4 regions of the Bacillus sp. 9.4 genome follow, and region 2 is predicted to be linked to each of the others. Evidence: predicted binding sites of a transcription regulator. Region 2 holds the regulator's gene; each other region holds the start of a gene.
The links. Region 2 encodes LexA, which represses DNA repair genes until DNA is damaged. Its sites were predicted from a motif close to CGAACATATGTTCG; they were not measured.

Region 1 (3,121 bases), on a different contig from region 2:
ACAATATCAAGCACTTGATCAAGTCTCAGCTTATAAAGCTGATCCTCGTCTCCTTTTATCCATACTGCTTTTTCAAACTCTTCATACCGGCAGATCTTCCCGGTGCAGCGGACAATCTCACCGTCCTGAAAGCAGCTGACAGTGATATCCTGAGCGAACTCCATCGCGGCGCAAAGCGTTTGATTCATCTCTTCCAGCTTATCGGGGTCAAGGATCGGCTTTTGCAGCTTCTGTTTAAGTCGCTTTCTCTCCAGCAGGCTTTGCTTATGTTCCGGCAGAAACATCCTGCTCCCTTCCCACAGCAGGTTGCCCCTTTTTAAATGATCGTTCATTTATAATGCCCCCCTATTTTAGCCGCACGTTCAAATGCCTGGCCTGCCGCTGTCAGTGACGCCGCCCTGATGATTGCTGTGTCGCCGAATCGATTTTTAATGCCGTCCATCACATAGCCTAGGCTCATTTTCTTTGCATAATCCTGAAATAAATTGAGCTGCCATATGTCATCAGATGAGAGCTGAGACAGATTGACACCGAGGCGGCGGACAGGTTTCCCGTCCCAAAATGTAAGAAACAGCCGGCGTACAGCCTCATATACATCCTGAGTAGAATTAGTCGGCTCTGCCAGCTTCACTTGCCGGTTGAAGCCCGTCGGCCAATCAAAATCAGCACCCCGGCAGCTCACTGACACCGTCTGCCCCATGACCCCGGCGTTTCGGCTTCGCCTGCACACTTCTTCACTCAGCTCAAGCAATACGACCTTGATTTCTTTGTCAAAGTGTTCGTAGTCTCTCGGGAGAGTCATTCCATGGCCTATCGCCTTTTGCCCGTCCAGAGACGAAGTTGACACAGGGGAATAGTCGATTCCGTTTGCCGTCATCCACAGCACGTGGCCGTTAATGCCCCATTTCTTTTTTAAAAGATCGAGCGGAAAAGCCGCGAGCCCGCCGATCGTGCTGATGCCCATCCGATTTAAATGATGCTTCATGCGGCTCCCGACGCCAAACATGCTGCCCACCGGGAGCGGCCACATTTCGGTTTTCATATTTTCTTTCGTTAAGGTAAAAATACCGTTCTTATTCTTTTTGGCAAAATTGTCACACGCAATTTTGGCCAGCGCTTTGTTAGGGCCGATTCCGACCCGTGCATAAACGCCGATCTCCCGCATGATTCTGCCCTGAATGCTTTTCGCGATCTCCATCGGCGTCCCAAACAGCTTCTGGCTGCCTGTAATGTCCATGAACTGTTCATCGATAGAATAAGGCTCCACAAGGTCTGTATACTCCTCGAGAATGGCCGTAATTTGCAGTGATACATCAATATACCGCTGCATACGCGGCCGGAGCACAACAGCCTCAGGACACTTTTCCTGCGCCTCCCACAGCCGTGAAGCATTCACCACACCCTTTTGTTTCGCCAGCGGGCAGGCAGCCAATACGACTCCGCCCCTTTTTTCAGGGTCACCCGAAACAATGACAGGCCTATTTTTCAAATGTGGATTTTCCGCTTTCTCTACAGATGCATAAAACGATTGCATGTCAACGAGAAAAATCACTTTTTCTTTCATCATACACACCTCTAAAAAGAACTTATGTTCGTTTTTCATTATATGCGAAAGTATGTTCGTTTTATACTGGTAAATGATTCTTGTCTGACAGAAAATATGATCCAAGGGTTTGAGAGAAGAAAAACATTTAGTAGAATAAAAGCGAAGCATAAGGATAGGAGAGTCATGATGGAGAAATTTGTCGAAAAAATGATGGAACAGGCATTGCGGCAATACGGCAGAAACGTTGCTATAGATCCGTTAAGCCCGTATGAAAAACAAAGCCTGAAAGCGGCTCTACAAGAGAGACGGAATGAAGAACCGGATGAGGATTTGCATGCGCATATAGAAGATATCATTTATGACTATGTCACAAACCAAGGCTTGTTCTCTTAAACGCATGACTTTCAGCCGCTGATGCGGCTTCCCCTTGAAAACACCGCCTGAAACAAATAAACAGTCTCAGGCTTACAGAAAAAAAGCAGGATTTTCTCACGCTCCATAGATTCATATGGCCTGGCGTAAAATTCCCCTCAATGCTCGCGCAAAACGGAATAAGCTGTCCATGATCACGCGTATACACTTTTTCGAAGAGATGTGCTCTCTTGTTCTGTCATGCGGTCCATGCCGGTTTTCAGCGTACATCTTGATCTCATAGCCGGTTTCACTGCCAATATGATCCACGTCCTGGCGGCTTAAACTCTTTTAATGTTTCAAACACACCCTCACTGAATTCGGACATACCGTCATTTTCCTTCTGTCATCACCTTCAAATTCAAGATGTCAACCCCGTCAGCCACACGCATCCTCAACGCATAGTATATTGCCATCCATACAATCAGGCATACTACATGTCAATAACGAAATATTTTGAACGATCTATTGGAGAAGGAAATTTTTTCATATATGATAGAGAAAGATCATACATACAGGAGAGAATATAATTCATGAAGAAATGGAAAGATATCCACCCGATCAGCTGGACAATTATAATCGGAACCATTTTCGGCAGAATGGCAACATCGATGAGCATTCCTTTTTTAGCGATTTATTTGACAGCCGTCCAAGGCGCATCAGCTTCCTATGCAGGGCTGGTCATCGCCGCGAGCTCATCAGTCGGCATCCTCGCAAGCTTTTACGGCGGATATATCTCAGATAAATTCGGCAGAAAAAACATGATGCTTGTATCGATTTTCGGATGGATGCTGGTATTTGCAGGCTTTGCGGCAGCATCTCATCTCTGGGTGTTTTTTGTAGTAAACGCATTAAACGGTCTTTGCAAATCACTGTTTGAGCCCGCTTCAAAGGCCTTGCTGTCTGATATGACAGAAGAAAAAACGAGACTGCTAGTTTTTAATTTACGCTATGCGGCTATTAATATCGGCGTTGTCTTCGGACCTGTGTGCTTGGCCTATATTTCGGCTCATCGCAATCGACTACGCCCTTTTTGGTGCCTGCAGTCATTTACGGACTATACGGAATTGTGCTTGCCCTCCAGTTTAAAAAACATCCATCCTTATCAGCACCAGCCCAATCCCGAAATATGAGCGTGCGGGAAGCGTTTATGGTCACGCAAAA
Region 2 (3,121 bases):
GTTTTCTCAAAAATAGCTACTGAAAAATAGGAGGCGATAAGACAGCCTCCTATTCCTTATGCTTCTCTTTCGTTTCGGGAAACAGCTCGTCCGCGGCTTCCGTTTGATACTGCAACGTGTTATCTCTCGCTGACAGTTCATTTCGGAAATTTTCATCAAGCACATTTTTCAGTAAATACCGATGAAAAAAGTATTCAAAAACAGTAAGACAGGCAGCGGAAAGGAGAGCCGCTCCAAATGGTGAGAAATCGTTTCTTGTTTGGGTTAAAACAAATACCCAAAGAATAACGAATGAAAGGCCAAAGTCAGCCAATGAAGCTGTAATATTGTTTGTTCTGGGTAAGACGAGCATGTCACCAGAAAGATAGGAAACAAAACCTAAGAAAAGTGCAATAAACATCACACTTAAAAAGGATGCGTGATAGACTCTGTCCAAAATCACATATAAAAGGGCGAGAGTGAAAGCAATCTTTGAAGCAAGCGCAATGATATGTTTCATTTGACCACCTAAATTGTTATTTTTTGAAGAAAATTCTTGGGCGTAAACAAATGATAAATAATGCAATTCAAAACCATTCATAATGGTCATGTTACTATTTTAAACAGTCCGTTTTTGTTTACACTGGTATTTTTTTTCAGCAGTATGAAACTTTCTTATGAAAAAAGACGTATATGTGGATGATCAGCTTTCAAAGGGGGAATGATTTGTGGAGATAAAAGGAATCAATCACTTGCTATTTTCAGTTTCGCATTTGGATACATCGATTGATTTTTATCAAAAAGTGTTTGATGCAAAGCTTTTGGTAAAGGGAAGAACAACTGCATATTTTGATATGAACGGCATCTGGCTAGCGCTTAATGAAGAACCAGACATCCCGAGAAATGACATTAAGCTTTCTTATACCCATATTGCTTTTACAATTGAAGATCATGAATTTGAGGAGATGTCAGCTAAATTAAAAAGACTTCATGTCAATATTCTGCCTGGCAGAGAACGAGATGAACGCGATCGAAAATCAATTTATTTTACCGACCCTGACGGCCACAAATTTGAATTTCATACCGGAACCCTTCAAGACAGGCTTCGATATTACAAACAAGAAAAAACGCATATGCACTTTTATGATGAAACGGCCTTTTGATATCACAACCATATTTCATATAAGGTTAAATTTAAAGAAGGGTGTTGGTGGAGACTTTATGTTTGGGGAAGGTTTCTACCCGACTTGTTCAACGATGCCATATATTTTGAACTGCACAAGTGATTGGGTGAAGGTGAAATTGAAATACACATTACATTTTATATGAAGAAAGCGAGCTGTTTTATCAAAATGTTGAACTAATTAAACTATGTACTAAATTTTCAGTATAATTCAATTGCTTCGCCCCTTAATAAATATGAAACCGGATCCTTCCACGACCTAAAAAATGAAACGTTTTTAAGAAGATGGCGTCTAATATTCTAAATGTTCATATTTTGATAAAAGTTTCCTAAAGGAAAGAAAATTTCTTGACTTCAACAATCTTTTGGTGGATAATTATGGTGTAAACATGATGTTCTTTTTCCTCCTATTCAGGCTCGCACCCAAAAGTCAGGGCGAGCCTGCTTTTTTTGAACAACAAACCCCCTCTCCGTAAAGGAAGAGGGGGTTATTTTATGCATCTGATAGATCAATAGATTAATGGACGGTTCTGAACACGCCAATCACTTTCCCTAGAATGCTGACATTCTGCAAAATGATAGGTTCCATCGTTGGGTTCTCAGGCTGCAAGCGAATGTGGGTATCCTCTTTATAGAATCGTTTTACAGTTGCTTCATCATCTTCTGTCATCGCAACTACAATTTCCCCATTGTTCGCTGTGTTTTGCTGTTTAACGATGACATAGTCCTTATCGAGAATACCAGCATCTATCATACTGTCTCCCATAATCTCCAGCATAAATACATGCTCGTCCGGAGGAACCATGCGGTCAGGGAGCGGAAAATATTCTTCAATATTTTCTACTGCTGTAATAGGAGATCCCGCCGTGACTTTCCCGATGACCGGTACATTAACGACCTGGCTTTGCGGAATGTCTACTTCTTCATCAAGAATTTCTATTGCTCTTGGTTTTGTCGGATCTCGTCTGATCAGCCCTTTTGTTTCCAAACGGGCCAAATGGCCGTGGACAGTAGAACTGGACGCAAGCCCGACAGCCTCTCCGATCTCTCTCACGGAAGGCGGATATCCTTTTGATTTAACCTCTGCTTTAATAAAACGGAGGATATCAAGTTGCCTTTTTGATAGCTTCGTCATTTTTCGCACCTCAAAACGTCGATTTTAAGAAGATTATAGCATGATTTTCCTTACAGTACAAACATAGGTTCGAAAAAACAATTGACAGAAACGTTTGTTCGTATATACTGAAATTATAAAAATGCGAACAAACATTCCTGTTGGAGGTTATGATCATGAGTAAAGAATCTATTATTTTTGTCGGTCTGTTCACAGTGATTTTGAGCGCGGTTATCCTTATGCTGTCATATACAAGCAGCGGCCAGGAGCTTAATCAATATGTTAAAATAGAAGTGCAGCAAGGCGACACACTTTGGTCAATTGCTGATCAGGTAGCAGATACAAAAAAGATAAACAAAAATGATTTTATTGAATGGGTAGCTGATAAAAATCAACTACAAACCTCTGATATCCAGCCGGGTGATGAGTTAGTGATCCCATTGAAAAAGAAGCATCAGGATGCATATGAATTGGCAACTGTAAGATAGAGAGGAAAGAGAGATAAAATGAAAGCACTCATTTATGCCCGTGTAAGCACAAATAAAGAACAGCAGGAAACGTCATTAAAGCGGCAGGAGGAGGAGCTTACGGCCATTGCAGCGGAGAACGGCATGGAAGTGGTCAAAGTGATTTCAGAAAAAGCCAGCGGATATGAAATGGATCGGGATGGTGTATTTGAGCTGCTTGATGAGATTAAGAACGCTGGAATTGATGTCATTTTGTTTCAGGACGAGACAAGGCTCGGGCGGGGAAACGCAAAAATCGCACTGCTTCATTGTATTTACAGAGAAGGTGTGAAAGTCTATACAACGGCTCACAGAGGTGAACTGGAGTTATCGGAGGCT
Region 3 (3,121 bases), on a different contig from region 2:
TTCTTCTATATCTTCGTCAGAAGGTTGAGGGGTTTCCCGAAACAGTGCTTTAAGCGCAATTATCATTCCTGGGGTACAGTAGCCGCATTGGAAGCCTCCTTCTTCCAGAAAAGCGGTTTGGCAGATATCCAGTTCCTCTTTTTGTACGCCCTCGATTGTTGTAATGGAATGGCCGTCCACTTGGTAAGCCATGGTCATACACGCATTGGCCAGTTTTCCGTCGATTAAAATAGAGCAGGCTCCGCAGCGGCCGATTCCGCAGGACACCTTTGTCCCGGTCAGCTGAAATTCCTTTCTAAGCAGGTCACTCAGATGTGTCGTAGGAACGGCAGCAACCTCCCACTCCTGCCCATTCACGGTCATCCGGAACTGTTCCTTTTTTACAGGAAATGGCCCGGCCTCTTTTACGTCCATTGCTTCAGCCCCTTTCTGTCTATCGCTTCAAGCAGCTCTTCTCTTGAAATTGGCAGCTTGTTTATCCAGCATCCGACCGCATCATGTACTGCCTTTACAATCGCCGGAGTGATGGCGATCGTTCCAATTTCGCCAACACCGCGCGGTCCATATGCATCACCCTTCATTAGTTCTTCTATTGCGATCACCTTCATGTTAGGAACGTCTTTGACTCCGGGGATCAAATAGTGATCTAGATTTTCCGCGGCATAACGGCCGTCCGTCATTTTCGCTTCCTCCATCAGCGTATAGCCGAGTGCCATGACAGCGCCGCCTTCAATTTGACCTCGATAACCCTGGGGACTGACAACCGGACCTGCCGCAATAGCGTGCTCACAATCTATCAATTTGACATCGCCTGTTAACAGATCTACCTCCACCTCAACGGCAGCCGCTCCAAATGAGTAGAGGAAATGGCCGCCCACCACAGGATCTCCCGTTGTTTTGAAAGGCATTACTTTTTTAAAACACAAAAAAGAGCCTATCAAATTTGATAGGCTCTCTCTATAATTTTTAATGTTCGAGGCAACCCTTCCTGCCACGTTATGTAATTTTTTTGCTTTAATCGATCCAGTAGAGATTTAATTGAAGCTGTAGATGATAAATTTAATTCCGTCATTAACTCCCGATAGGTAGGAGGAATACCATTCTTTTCAATGAAATTAGAAATTGTTATAAGAACCTCTGCCTGTCTCGCTGTAATTTTACGCATAATTCCTGACCCCTCTTTTATATGTTGTAGGAGAGACAGCAAGGATATTCTCAATAGTAAACGTCTTTGTCTGACGGCTTTTAAAACAAAAAGCTCGTATGTATTTCTCATTTATATGCCGTACAATTATTGATCTCTTTGAAATAAAACCGTCATTTCTCATATAAATCATCTCTAGGACTGTTTTCTCTGTTAAAGAACGTTTTAAAATCGATTCCATGCTTTCCTCCTCCTTCTTTACCATTATTTTATACGAACATTAGTTCTATTTCAAGTTGAAAAACGAATGTTTGTTCTGGTATTATTTACTCAAGGAGTGATGAACATGTCTGAAGGAATTTATGATAAACGCTGGGAACAAAAATTTATTCTGCCCGAACACAGAGAAGCTTTATTACATAGAAAGATTGAAACTAAAAAAATTGAAAAGCCTGTTCTTGATGAATACCAACTCGAAGAAATGGCGCGGATTATTTCTGAAGCAATGGAGAACAATACGGCTATAACCATTAGTTTTTATAGAAATGGCTTTATTGAGGACATAATCGGGCATGTTCATTACATAAATGAAATCAAACAACAGTTACATGTGAAGGATTTAAAGGGGGATACAAACTTTATAGCGTTTGACTCTCTAACAGCTGTAAAAACAGAATAACCCTCTCTTATATGAGAGGGTCTAATATCGGTCAAGTCTGTAATCTAATTCCTGCCATCTGCATTTCAGCATTAGTCGTATGAGCCTCAATATGCTGGTTGGATTGCTCAGGAGCTGCAGTAAACGCAAATAAACCAGTGGTAACAATAACAGCAGAGAGAAATACACAAACACCTTTTTTAATACTCATATAAACAGTCACCTCGCTGAATTTGAAGCTGCGCTTCAACCATTTTATCATAGAAAAAACTGGATTCTTCAAATTCTCCGCCTTCTCTATAATATTCTGCAGTTAGCAGCGTTATGTGTTCCGTAAATGAGAACATGTGACTTTCATTAAGATGATTCAATATATTGAGGATACCCTGTTTATCAACAGACTCAATATATAGGGCATTCAGAAACTGATTCATCGATAGGAAAAGTTCATCATTGAATTTTTGTGCTGTTTCGATCCCTTGCTGTAAAACCTTCTGTCCTTCATTAAACTTTTCCTGCTTGAATAAAACTGTGGCCAACGAATGGAGCGTATGAGGAAGTGTCCTTAATTTTGCTTTTTCTGCAACCTCAGCTGCTTCTTTCAAATATCCTTCGGCTTTACTTGGTTGTCCCATGTAATGATAACATTCACCTAAATTATACAAAGCAGAACTTATTAGTCTGTCGTGCCCTAATTCCTTAGAAAGCTTCAGGGCTTCTTCAAGATGTTTTAACCCTTTTTCATAATGTTTAAAATCGAGATAGTTACCTACGATTACAAACAAGCTTTGAATTTTCCTTACAGTATACAGCGGATTCTGATCATAAATCTCTAATGCCTTTAAAATGTGATGCATGGAAACGTGAGTTTGTTTCATGTTGTAATAAGCTTCTGCCACCTTAAAATGAAATTCAGCTTGTTCGATTTCATCAGTAACAGCATAAAGTTCTTTTTCAGCTTTACGGTAATAGTTAATAGCTTCCACGAATTCTTGCTGATCAAATTCATACATACCGCGGAAAAATAGTGAGTAATATTTCAGGAGACCGGTTAATTTCTTTTGGGGAGCTTCAATTTTTTCAAGTAATTCTGAGATGGTTGGACGTGCTGTTCTATACTTTTTTTCCGGCTCTAAGTAGTCGAGCATAAGTTGGTGTCGAAAGCTCATTAGTGAGTAATAAATTAGTAAATACTCATCCTCTTCCATTTGTTTAATTTCTCTTTCAACTTCTGCTTTTAAAATTTCAGCATCCGGAACACTAAACTGACGTATCATCTTATACCATTCGGTAATCTTAACCCCTACATGTGAGGAAGG
Region 4 (3,121 bases), on a different contig from region 2:
AAATGCAAAACTGCTCCGATAATAAGCATAACAGCACCAAGAATCATGATGATCTTAGGAAATTCAGTCATATCGGGGAGCCTCCATTTGGAAATGATGATAAACGGCCGGTGTCACGATCCTTCCACGCGGCGTTCTTTGTATAAATCCAATTTGCAGCAGATATGGTTCATATACGTCTTCAATCGTATGCGATTCCTCGCCGATGGTAGCTGAAATCGTATCAAGGCCTACTGGGCCGCCGTTGAATTTTTCGATCATGCCCATCAGCAGCTTATGATCAATATGATCCAAACCGAGGCGGTCAACCTGAAGCCGCTCCAGCGCATTCTGAGAAATGTCTTCCGTAATCCTGCTGTCACCCAGCACTTGGGCAAAATCGCGCACCCTTCTCAGCAGGCGGTTCGCCACGCGGGGCGTCCCTCTCGATCTTCTTGCAATTTCAAGAGCCGATGGTTTATCAATCTCAACCTCGAATACATCAGCGGTTCTTGTGACAATATCCGCCAGTTCTTCTTGTGTATAGTACTCAAGGCGAGACATTACGCCGAATCTGTCTCTTAAAGGAGCCGTCAAAAGCCCCACCCTCGTCGTGGCTCCCACCAGCGTAAAAGGCGGAAGGTCGAGCCGAACCGAGCGGGCAGATGGGCCTTTGCCAATCACAATGTCCAGGCAAAAGTCTTCCATTGCAGGATAAAGCACCTCTTCGATCGATCTGTGCAGCCTATGTATTTCATCAATAAATAATACATCTCCCGGTTCCAGCGCCGTTAATATAGCAGCCAAATCACCAGGCCTTTCAATCGCAGGCCCTGATGTCGTCCGCAATTCCACTCCCATTTCATTAGCAACAATCGAAGCAAGCGTTGTTTTTCCGAGTCCGGGCGGCCCGTACAGAAGAACATGATCCAGCGTCTCCTGTCTCATTTTCGCCGCATCTATAAACACGCGCAAATTTTCTTTTACCTTATGCTGCCCGATATACTGTGCCAGATTTTGCGGCCTCAGGCTTTGCTCTATCACTGATTCATGGTTGTCTGCTTCACTTGAGACGAGCCGTTCATCCATGAACATCACCTTACTTTAATAGTTTTTGTAATGCTTTTTTCACATATTGGTCTGTTGTCAGCCCAATTTCTTCTTTAAGGTGAGGAAGCACCTTTTTGATTTCTTTTTCAGCATATCCGAGAACCCTGAGGGCTTCAAGTGCTTCTTCAAGAGCCGTTTCCGCTGTTTGCTTTTCAAGCCTTTCTTCATGATTAAACAGATTTTCAATCATTTCAGGCACAACATCTGCCAGCTTTCCTTTTAAATCTAGAATAATCTGGCGTGCGGTTTTCTTTCCTACTCCAGGAAACTTGACCAAAAAAGCTTCATCCTCATTTTCAATTGCTTGGATGACCGCTCCGGGATCACCCGAGCCCAAGATGGCAAGTGCTCCTTTCGGGCCAATTCCGGTCACGTTTAACAGCTTTGTAAAGAGCGCCTTCTCCTCTCTTGTTGAAAAACCGTAAAGCGAAAAAGCATCCTCTCTGATATGATGGTATGTAAAAATCGTTTCTTGGCTTCTCTCCTTATATATAAACGGATTCGGCGTGAAAATCTGATAACCGATGCCGCCGTTCTCTATGACAATATATTGGGGAGATACATAATCAATCGTCCCTTTAACAAATTCAATCACGCAAATTCACCTCTTTGACTGTTCTTCATTGTACCATAAAAACAGCCAAAGTCTTATAGAAAAGTTAACATATGTTCGCTTCTCTCTCATTCTTTCACGAAAAAAAAGACATGAATTCATGTCTTCAATCAGCGGACGTTACCCGCTGTATGTCTTCATATGTTCGATGACATCCTCAAACTCCGCTTTTGTCCGAAATGGAATGCCTTTCAGCAGATTTTTTTGCATATGGCTTTCCAGCCTTTCTAAATCAATTTGAAAAAAAGACTGAATTGGTTCGGAAGCTGGCTCAGGCCGCCCATGAAAAGTGGAAATCACTCCATTATCCGATACACCGATATACCCGTTGACCTTGCTGAGCGGAGAAATATCGTCCATTTGCTTCCGAAAGAGCACATATCCCTTTTTTTGTTCCACAAGCGTCCATCCGGCATAAGCTGCCCAAAAATCATCCATAGAAAACACTTTTTCATGCTTATGCTCAATGCTGACATCGCCGTCCAAATACACCTTTTCAAGCTGCACATGCACCTGCAGCGGCTCATAGTGCTCCACTTCCGCGCCAAGTGCGCGGGAAGGAGCTCCTATTAAAAATACTGCCGCTGAGCAAAGAATGCCCAGCAAAAGATACGCCGTGCTGAATCGTTTCACCCTCTACACCTCTTTGCACACGTTTATGATTAGTTTGACCAAAGAGGCTACTGCTTAACCGTTTTATCAAAATTTGTCTGCACATTTTCCCTGACAAACCGTTCCTCCGTATACACATCTGTGCTTTGCTCAGAAATTGTCAAGAATCGCGTCAGAAAGGCACTGAAAAAATACAATGCCGCAAAGATCCAAATCACGCCACCTGCACCGAGCGGCCCAATGAAAAGACTCACGATGCCCGGCGCGATAAACGCACATAAACCAGATCCCAAATTCAACACTGACATGGCAGCACCTTTATTATCAGGTGCAAGCGTCGGCAAAAGCGCGCTTAATGGGACGTACCCTGCTAAAGCCGCGCCGTAGCAGCAGGCGATAATCATGAGCACCCAATACTGATGCCCGATCAGCTGAGGCGTGTAATACAGCGCCAGCGTAAAAATACCGCATCCGACACCGCCAAACCACATGACCGTATTGCGCCAGCCAAGTTTATCTCCGACTGCACCGAAAATGATATTAAACACAATATTCACAAAAAACAGCGTCCCCCATATTTGCAGCCATTCCGAAACCGAATACCCGTATCGTGCTAAATAAGTAGGAAGAAAGATGGCAAATCCAAATTGTCCTATCGCATTAATCGTCTTGACCACTCCGCCGATGCCGACCTTAGGGTTTTCAAACATAATTGTAAATGCCTTCGACAATTCTTTCCATTTCGGCTGATCTTGTTTTTGTATCGGAGTAAATTTATCTTTGTTAAAAAACAAGGCCAGAAATCCG

Region 1: a site for LexA is predicted at 1,610-1,623, ahead of ACZ07B_RS02865 (DNA polymerase IV). Genes of this name have one in related genera too.
Region 3: a site for LexA is predicted at 1,449-1,462, ahead of ACZ07B_RS12745 (YolD-like family protein). Genes of this name have one in related genera too.
Region 4: a site for LexA is predicted at 1,749-1,762, ahead of ruvA (Holliday junction branch migration protein RuvA). Genes of this name have one in related genera too.

The regions. Positions count from the first base shown of each region.
Region 1 is NZ_JBVFMU010000001.1:453,194-456,314, forward strand. Features, by position in the region: gene ACZ07B_RS02860 (YolD-like family protein) at 1-332, opposite strand, end outside; gene ACZ07B_RS02865 (DNA polymerase IV) at 329-1,567, opposite strand; gene ACZ07B_RS02870 (YqzH family protein) at 1,733-1,939, shown strand; gene ACZ07B_RS02875 (MFS transporter) at 2,491-3,090, shown strand; partial or broken gene ACZ07B_RS02880 (MFS transporter) at 2,994-3,121, shown strand, end outside.
Region 2 is NZ_JBVFMU010000002.1:59,922-63,042, reverse strand. Features, by position in the region: gene pghL (gamma-polyglutamate hydrolase PghL) at 1-23, shown strand, start outside; gene ACZ07B_RS07110 (YndM family protein) at 50-499, opposite strand; gene fosM (FosM family fosfomycin resistance protein) at 708-1,142, shown strand; partial or broken gene ACZ07B_RS07100 (hypothetical protein) at 1,051-1,372, shown strand; gene lexA (transcriptional repressor LexA) at 1,680-2,297, opposite strand; gene yneA (cell division suppressor protein YneA) at 2,447-2,764, shown strand; gene ACZ07B_RS07085 (YneB family resolvase-like protein) at 2,783-3,121, shown strand, end outside.
Region 3 is NZ_JBVFMU010000003.1:157,373-160,493, forward strand. Features, by position in the region: gene pucE (xanthine dehydrogenase subunit E) at 1-414, opposite strand, end outside; partial or broken gene ACZ07B_RS12730 (molybdopterin cofactor-binding domain-containing protein) at 405-902, opposite strand; gene ACZ07B_RS12735 (LexA family protein) at 938-1,165, opposite strand; gene ACZ07B_RS12740 (hypothetical protein) at 1,158-1,385, opposite strand; gene ACZ07B_RS12745 (YolD-like family protein) at 1,491-1,823, shown strand; gene ACZ07B_RS12750 (hypothetical protein) at 1,855-2,013, opposite strand; gene ACZ07B_RS12755 (tetratricopeptide repeat protein) at 2,003-3,079, opposite strand.
Region 4 is NZ_JBVFMU010000001.1:840,298-843,418, forward strand. Features, by position in the region: gene ACZ07B_RS05100 (DUF2905 domain-containing protein) at 1-71, opposite strand, end outside; gene ruvB (Holliday junction branch migration DNA helicase RuvB) at 64-1,068, opposite strand; gene ruvA (Holliday junction branch migration protein RuvA) at 1,079-1,684, opposite strand; gene bofC (sporulation cell-cell signaling protein BofC) at 1,823-2,335, opposite strand; gene ACZ07B_RS05120 (MFS transporter) at 2,383-3,121, opposite strand, start outside.